Regions from separate parts of the Siminovitchia jepli genome, predicted to be linked through region 1. Evidence: riboswitches for the same ligand, from Rfam matches in the RefSeq annotation. Region 1 holds a riboswitch; the other holds the start of a gene.
What was found. Region 1 has a riboswitch for cyclic di-GMP ahead of AB1L08_RS03315 (diguanylate cyclase). Riboswitches for the same ligand answer to the same signal wherever they lie in the genome.

Region 1 (4,406 bases):
TTTAAACATGGATTCCCACTGCCTGTCCGTCCATGTTTCTGATCGAATAAACCGTGCCGGGCTCGCCCTTGGAAGACAATTCAAGAAAGCGTTCAAATACTTGCTGATCAATAATTTCTTTTAAAAGGGGTCTTTTTTTAATATCTTCCAGGCTTTTGCCGTGCGTCGTCATCATCAGGGTGATGCCGGCATTTACCGCCTCCATGATGGCCGTTTTATCCTCCTGTCTGCCAATTTCATCCACGATCAGTACGTCGGGACTGAGCGATCGAATCATCATCATCATTCCTTCAGCTTTTGGACAAGCATCCAATACATCAATCCGGGGACCGAACTGAAGCTGGGGCACTCCCTGTAAACATCCGGCAATTTCTGACCTTTCATCCACGACCCCTGCCTTCATCGCCTGAATCCCCTTTTCAGGGCAGCCCCCGGATACTATCCGCGCAATATCCCTCAGCAATGTGGTTTTTCCCGATTGCGGAGGCCCGATGATCATTGTATGCTTCCAATTTCCATCAAATAAAAAAGGGAGAAATGGATTTGCGGATCCGATTTTTTCCCGCGCTATCCGAATGTTAAAGGAAGACAGGTGTCTCAGGGCTTTGACATTCCCGTTTTCCAAAAGGGTTTTCCCTGCAAGCCCGATGCGATGTCCGCCTTCGATAGTGACATACCCTCTTTTGAGCTCTTCATCCAATGTATAAAAAGAGTGATTGGCCAGTTTGCTGATCAGTAATTCTGCATCACTCTTGGTAAATAAGTATGGGAGAAAATGAGGGAGTCCCCTGGATGAAATTTCTACTGGCCGATTCACTCTTAACCGGATTTCTTCCGTCTCTTCCACAATATTTTCGGAAAGCCCTTGTACCAGTTCTTTCACCTTGGCCGGCAAAATATGAAATACCGCATCCATCCCAATCCTCCTTCTCCACCTTTCGCTACTAAAATATGTATTCGGTCAAGCAGTGAATAGAACAAAGGACAAAAATTAAACAGGCAAAAAAGCTCCCGTTTTTTTTAGCGGGAGCTTGGATGAAACTATGAACATTTTTCCTTTTTCCTGAAATCGGCAAACCTGACGGGGATAACGTTCAAAGTACTCCTTCGCCGATGGCAGACAGCAGCGGGCAAATTCTCCATAACCGAGCTCTTTGACACGTTCTGTATGCAGCAATTCGATTGAACACGGGATCTCGGGGGATTATTTATCCCCCACTGATAAGAAGTGGAATAAAGCCAAGACCGAATCGTCTTGTTGCTTCGGCTGGCACTGGTACATCCTGTCGGCCCGAACTAATCGTCATCTCCCACCCAGCCTCTCCTGTTTGCTATAGGTTTGAGGTGGGAGGGTTATTGACTGCAGGTTAAAGCGGGAGCAATTTACCAGGCCCTATCAACTGGTCCCGGCCTTTTTTCTTTGCCAAGTATAAATTAGTATCTGCCTCATGAATGACATCTTGTAACCGAGAACCATCTTCCAACTTGGCTAACCCAATTGACACTGTAACAGTGAGGGAAAGTTCATCATTTATTTGAAATGCAGCAGCACGGATTTCATCTTGAATTTTTTCAAGTGTTTTGATCACTTGGTCGGTGCTGATAGATTTTTGATAAAAGATAAATTCTTCACCGCCATATCTCGCAACCTTTACATTTTCACATTCGTACTTTTTAAATATGGATGCAATCTTTATCAAAATACTGTCTCCGGCCAAATGTCCATATGTATCATTTAACTGTTTGAAATGATCAATATCCATCATGGCAATATAGTGATTTATGTTTGCTTCATTCATTTTCTCTTCAACTATTTCGATAAACCGGCTTCTATTTAGCAGTTTTGTAAGAGGATCATGACTGGAGAGAAATTCCAATTGATTTTTTAAAGCCTCACTTTTATAGGCCAGTAAAATAAATGTATAATAGATGAAAGCCACTCCAATAAATGACATGTACCGTATTAAAAAAATATTTTTAAATACCTCCATTCCATTTGGGAGGATAAATATGATGGGAAAATCAGAAATAAACCAACATCCCGTTACGATCAGGAACTTTTTTACATTGACGTTTTGGACTTTATTTGAATTGTAAAATGCCAAAGCAAATAAGGTTGGGATGATCATCCCAAATATAATGCCAGGGACCGCACCATTTCCTCCCATGAATAAACGCCAAATGGAAACAATGATCAGGATGGGAAGCGTTGCCTTCCAACCTCTAAACAGGGCCAAAAATATAAGTGGAATCAACCTTAAATCGAATCTGTATTCCCCAAATTGAATCGGCAAATAAAACATCGTAATGATTACCCCTGAAAAAAGTAACACGATACAAATGAATACCAAGCTTTTCGATAAGCACTTTCGATAATTCATTAATGTGCTCATCAGTAAATGACCCAATAAAATAATGGCAAGATTGGATAAAATCGATTGAAACATAATCGCTGCTCCTTGCTGAAAGCTCCGTTATCAGCTTAGCATCAAAATATTTTGACATCTAAATTTTAAAAATTTTAACACCGGGGAAAACACGGCAAAAATACCGACCTCCAAAAAAAGCAGGTCGGTTGCACTACTTGCTCCCAGACAATCAAGTGCCCACATAAGGATTGTCTTTTCATGGCATCCATGTTCATTTAAATGAGGTTAATAAAAACTTATGCCGCTGCACTTATATCAAACTTATTCTATACTTTTTTCCCATTCTTGTCCATCACAAAAAAATAATGGCGGGGCCCCGATGCAGCCAGAGCCCAAAATTCGTTCTCCAAAAGGATGTTTCGTTATTATTATCAAATCTTTGATCAGTATGACCGGGACGTGATTGCCAGCGCATTGTTGACAGATGCTTCCGGCTATTTCCGGCCGAATATGTATCAACGCTCCTCATTTGGTACATTCTGTTTTGGCCGGCAAATATGCCAATGAAGCCAAACATGAAACAGAAATCATATCAGAGGAGGCGAAGGAATTGCTCTATCTCGATCGTAACAACTTGCCATTGAGTTGGTCCGAATGGGAAAAATAATAAGGGAGGAGGGCGTAGAAAAAGGCATAGAAAAAAACAACGGGAGATTGCCAAAAAACGTTGCAGGAAGGCTATTCAATGAAAGAGATTGTGAAAATGACAGCGCTTTCGGAAGCGGAAGTTCAGAAATTATAATACATTTTATAAGAAATAGACCGTTTATCAGGAATATGACGTCCAAGGAAATACATGGTGTTTTATAATGGAAAATGACATCAAAGAAGTAAGTTTCATTAACAAGTGGGTATAGGGAGTTTACGTTTTTTCCATGCTATAATATACTTTAATACATATTATAAACAACGCGGGAAAGAGTGTTCTATGTTGATAACAAGAGAAACCCCGTTAAGGGAGAAAAGCATTGTACTGATAGGCTTTATGGGTGTAGGAAAAACTACTGTCGGGGAAATGGTTGCCAAAAAGCTGTATCGCAGTTTTATTGACATCGATCAAGTCATCGAACGGGACTTTGGCCTGCCAACGACAGAAATTTTCAAAAAGTATGGCGAAGAAAAATTTCGGGAATATGAAAAAAATACCGTTGTTTCTTATTGCCGACAAAGATTAAAAGTTATTTCGCTTGGCGGCGGCGCTTTTATGAATGATGAGGTCAGGAAGGCCTGCCTTACAAATTGCATTGTTTTTTATCTAGATGTTGCTTGGGAAGAATGGAAAAAGAGGTTAAACATTTTAATTGACAGTCGGCCTGTTTTACAGGACCGCAGCATAGATGATATTCAAAAGCTCTTTTATGAGCGCCAAGGATTATATGCAGTCAATCACTCAAAATTAAGAGTTGACGAAAGATCAGCGGAAGAAGTGGCGGATTATATTGTCGAGTCTTTAAAGTTGTCATGGGAAATTCATGATCCCCAATGAGAATGAAAATGAAGCAGGTGGAAAATAGTATCGTTTTTTCCACCTGCTTTTGTATTTATTTACTCATAATGTAAAAGATGCTTATTTATACCCCATCGTTTTTTTTAACATTTTCAGCATTTGTTGCAATTCCTCAATTGGGATCTGACCAGGTGCAGAATTTTTGACTCCAAAACCAAAAGTAACAACTGATCCATATAACCATCCGATCATTCTGCTAAGAGCCCCCAGGCTCCCCATTGACATGGTAATGATAGGTATATTCATGGCTTCGTCGGCCTTTTTGGTAACTTGCAACAGTCTGAATACATCATCTTTATTCGTGGGCATAACTGCAGCCTTGGCAATGTCTGCCCCATAAAATTCTGCCTGAAACAGCTTTTTTAACAGTTCTTCATTTGGCGGGGTATTGTCGAAGTTGTGATAAGAAAGGACCAGCTTTTTTTCATTTACTCGTGTTTGCCTTCTTAACTCCTGGACGTATGCTGCTT
Region 2 (4,406 bases), on a different contig from region 1:
TATTTTTTAAATTATGGGCCCGTGCACCTTGAACAACTATTTTATCAAGTGCCATCGTCGTTTCATCCTTCCGCTTTAAGCTCCAAAATGGCGTCTCGAAGCTGTGCCGCCCTTTCAAAATCAAGCGCTTTGGCGGCTTCTTTCATTTCTTTTTCCATTGAAGCAATCAGTTTTTCTTTTTCCTTTGTCGATTGTGTTTTCCGTACTGCCTGATATTCGTATTGCTCGGGATCTTCAGCGGCAATCGTCGCACGAATGACATCGCGAATATCTTTTTGTATCGTAGCGGGGGTAATACCATGTTTTCGATTGTACTCTTCCTGGATCGCGCGTCTCCGTTTTGTTTCGGAAATCGCTTTTTCCATCGATTCCGTCATATTGTCGGCATACATGATCACATGGCCGTTCGCATTCCGTGCCGCCCGGCCCATCGTTTGGATCAGCGAGCGTTCGGAACGGAGGAACCCTTCCTTATCCGCATCAAGGATGGCTACAAGCGAAACTTCCGGAATGTCAAGCCCCTCCCGGAGCAAGTTGATGCCCACAAGGACATCAAATTTGCCGACACGCAAATCCCTTATAATTTCAATCCGCTCAAGCGTTTTAATTTCCGAATGTAAATACTGTACTTTTACCCCGACTTCCTTCAAATAATCCGTCAAGTCTTCGGCCATTTTTTTCGTCAGTGTCGTCACGAGGACCCGCTCATTTTTTGCCGCCCGGTCATTGATTTCACCAAGCAAATCATCGATTTGGCCCTCAATTGGCCGGACATCGATCGTTGGATCCAACAGTCCGGTCGGACGGATAATTTGCTCCACCATTTTTGGTGTTTTTTCCAGCTCATAAGGGCCCGGCGTGGCTGATACAAAAATTGCCTGTTTAATGTACTGCTCAAATTCTTCAAATTTGAGCGGCCGGTTATCAAGCGCAGACGGGAGCCGGAAACCGTGGTCAACGAGCACCTGTTTCCTGGCCTGGTCCCCGTTATACATGCCGCGGATTTGCGGAAGCGTAACGTGTGATTCATCAATGACTATTTGGAAGTCATCCGGAAAATAGTCCAGCAAAGTGTACGGTGTTGCGCCCGGCGGCCTGAGCGTCAAATGGCGGGAATAGTTTTCAATCCCTGAGCAAAAGCCCATTTCCCGCATCATTTCCAAATCGTACCGGGTTCTTTGCTCGAGACGCTGGGCTTCAAGCAATTTATCCTCCGCACGCAATTCAGCCAAACGTTCTTCCAGTTCCTCCTCAATATTTTTAATGGCGATTCTCAATTTCTCGTCCCCTGTCACATAGTGGGAAGCTGGAAAAATGGCGGCATGTTCGCGGTCGCCCACTATTTCCCCCGTGAGGGCATCGACCACCCGAATCCGGTCGATCTCATCCCCGAAAAATTCCACCCGGATGCATTGCTCCTCCCGCGCAACCGGGAAAATCTCCACGACATCCCCGCGGACCCGAAAGGTTCCATTCGTAAATTCGATATCATTGCGGGCGTATTGAAGATCCACCAGCCTGCGAAGGAGCTGGTTTCTTTCAATTTCCATGCCTGTCCGGAGAGAAAGCACGTGCTCACGGTATTCTGTCGGGGAACCGAGTCCGTAAATGCAGGAAACACTGGCGATGATGATGACATCTCTGCGCTCGAACAATGCGGACGTTGCCGAGTGCCTGAGCCTGTTGATCTCGTCATTGACACTAGAGTCTTTTTCAATAAATGTATCTGTCTGGGGAACGTAAGCTTCAGGTTGATAATAATCATAGAAACTGACAAAATATTCAACGGCATTGTTCGGAAAAAACTCTTTAAACTCACTGTAAAGCTGGCCGGCAAGCGTCTTGTTGTGGGCAATGACGAGCGTCGGTTTGTTGACTTCTTGAATGACGTTCGACACCGTAAACGTTTTTCCCGTCCCCGTTGCGCCCAAAAGCGTCTGATATTTTTTTCCGGAACGGATTCCCTCAACAAGCTGTTCGATCGCTTTTGGCTGATCGCCGGCCGGCTTATACTTTGATACTATTGCAAACTGGTTGATCAAAGCCGGCAGCCTCCCATTATTTCCCATATATTTATATTGATCTTCCGACTGTTAAAACAAACATTCGGAAAGGTAATTTGTAAAAATCACATACAATCATTTTAACACAAAACATGGTTTCATCACCAGTTTAAGCGAACGTATTTTCGATTCGAATGCTGTTCAGCCTTTTTAAAGTGCCCAGGGACACACAAACAATGTGATTTTCGACTATTTATCATAAATTTCGGCAATTTTCGTTGTAAATAAAAAAATTGGATGTTAAAATATGGATACATCTATAAGTACCTTTCGATAATGGCAAACTTGATGAAAATCAGGGACGCAAAGCCACGGGCCTACGGGAAAGCTATGGCAGCCGGGTTACCGAAAAAGGTTGGATATGGAAATGGCGAATTACCGCATCATTTCGTCCACTTTTCCATACAACAAAAATCCGCCTTTTTTATCTGGTGGATTTTTTTATTTGGGGGTGACACGACGATAAAGCCGTTTGTCGATTTCCATTTATATAAAGAAAAAGCAAATGATTCGCAATGCGGGAAAATAGGGCCTAAGCGCAGCCGACGATAAAACCCGAAAAACAAACGATGGATCATACACACTCATTGCACCTTAGTATGCTGCAAAAAGGTCCAATATGTTTCGTAGTATTGAAAGAAGGGGCAAAATTGAACTTTATTATGAGGTTATTGAATAGGAAAAGGCGGCAAATACGAAGGCAGCCCATAAACTTGAAAGAAATTTTTACTGTTGCGTTCCAGCATTCGGAAAATGCAATTTGTCTATTCGACAATGAAGGCAGCATCATATTTTGCAATCAAAAAGGGCATGAGCTGTTAAATATTCCAGACATCGAAAATCCGGATGCCCAAAAAAAATTTCATCATATTTTTTCATATTTCAACATGGATGATGCCTTTGGCCGATCTGTCCAATTGGGTGAGGCGTCGGTCTATGGACAGGACAATCAACTGTTGAACATTGAACTTACATTTATCCCGTTAACCCTTGATGATGGTCTATCGGGAATTGTCGTCATCATCAAACCGAATAAATATCAGCAGTTTGATTATTTGACTGGCATCCAGGGGTATTATTACGCCAAAAAATATATAAATCAGCGGCTTTCACGGGTAAATCAACAAGACACCTTTGCTTTTTTATATGTAAATATTGATGAATTGGACCACGTGATGGACGTATACGGACTTGAAACAGGGGAAAAAGTGGCCAAATCAATCGTTTCACATATTACCGGTTTGTATGACGACGACGATATCGTTTTCCGGATTGAAGAAAATACCCTTGGCATTCTCCTAAAGCGTCCGGTCGCTCCCAACCATTACATTTCCGAAGCTAAAAAACTGATCAATCATATTGAAACTCCCTTCAACATAAACCATCATGACATTCACTTTACGGCAACGATCGGGGGAAGCGTGTTTCCTTATGACGGAAAAGATTTCAATACATTGTTTAAAAAAGCGCGCATCGCATTGAAACAGGCCAAAGAACTGGGAAACGGAAACTTCCAATTTTATTTGCCCGAGATGAAAACGGAATCGCTGAAAAAATTTGAGTTGGAAGCCGACTTGCTAAAAGCCATACAGCATGGGGAGCTTTATGTGGAATACCAGCCAAAAATTGACATCCATACACAAATGGCAATTGGAGCAGAGGCACTCATCCGTTGGGAACATCCCGTTAAAGGGAATGTGTCTCCCGCAGAGTTTATTCCGGCAGCCGAGGAAAATGGGAAAATCATTCAGCTCATTGATGATTTTGTTATTCGCACGGTTTGCCGACAAATCCGGCAATGGAAAAAAGAGCAGGTCCCTTTTAAAAAAATTTCCATTAACTTGTCTGCAAAAAGCTTTTTGAAAAATGACCTGATCGACAGGATTTCGCATTACTTGGAGGAGTATTCTGTAAATCCGTCATCCATTGAGGTGGAGTTGACAGAAAGTTCCTTGTTACAATCGAGCGAACTCATAAGAAGCCAACTGGCAAAACTGGCGGAGATGGGGATCAGCATTGCTTTGGACGATTATGGGACTGGCTTTTCATCCATACACTACTTAAAAAAGTATCCGTTTCATACGATTAAAATTGACAGATCTTTTATACATAACATCGTTCACAGTGCTGAAGATGCGATGATCGTTAAGTTCATCATTGAGTTGTCGAAAGGGCTGCGAAAAAAAGTGATCGCAGAAGGGGTGGAAACAAGTGCCCAGTATCAACTGTTAAAAAAATACGGCTGCAATGAGGTCCAAGGCTTTCTGTTCAGCCGGGCAATCGCCGGCAAAGAAATCGCCAACATGTTTCTGAAGGAAAATGCTATCATACACGACAAGAACA

Region 2: linked by a shared signal. The riboswitch ahead of AB1L08_RS20235 (sensor domain-containing protein) and the one ahead of AB1L08_RS03315 (diguanylate cyclase) in region 1 are both predicted to bind cyclic di-GMP.

Annotation. Positions count from the first base shown of each region.
Region 1 is NZ_JBFEGN010000003.1:94,765-99,170, forward strand. Features, by position in the region: gene spoIIIAB (stage III sporulation protein SpoIIIAB) at 1-9, opposite strand, end outside; gene spoIIIAA (stage III sporulation protein AA) at 2-916, opposite strand; gene AB1L08_RS03315 (diguanylate cyclase) at 1,368-2,447, opposite strand; cyclic di-GMP riboswitch class II at 2,561-2,645, opposite strand; gene AB1L08_RS03320 (hypothetical protein) at 3,024-3,239, shown strand; gene AB1L08_RS03325 (shikimate kinase) at 3,358-3,915, shown strand; gene aroD (type I 3-dehydroquinate dehydratase) at 3,997-4,406, opposite strand, start outside.
Region 2 is NZ_JBFEGN010000111.1:4,534-8,939, forward strand. Features, by position in the region: gene uvrA (excinuclease ABC subunit UvrA) at 1-55, opposite strand, end outside; gene uvrB (excinuclease ABC subunit UvrB) at 63-2,042, opposite strand; cyclic di-GMP riboswitch class I at 2,332-2,413, shown strand; gene AB1L08_RS20235 (sensor domain-containing protein) at 2,777-4,406, shown strand, end outside.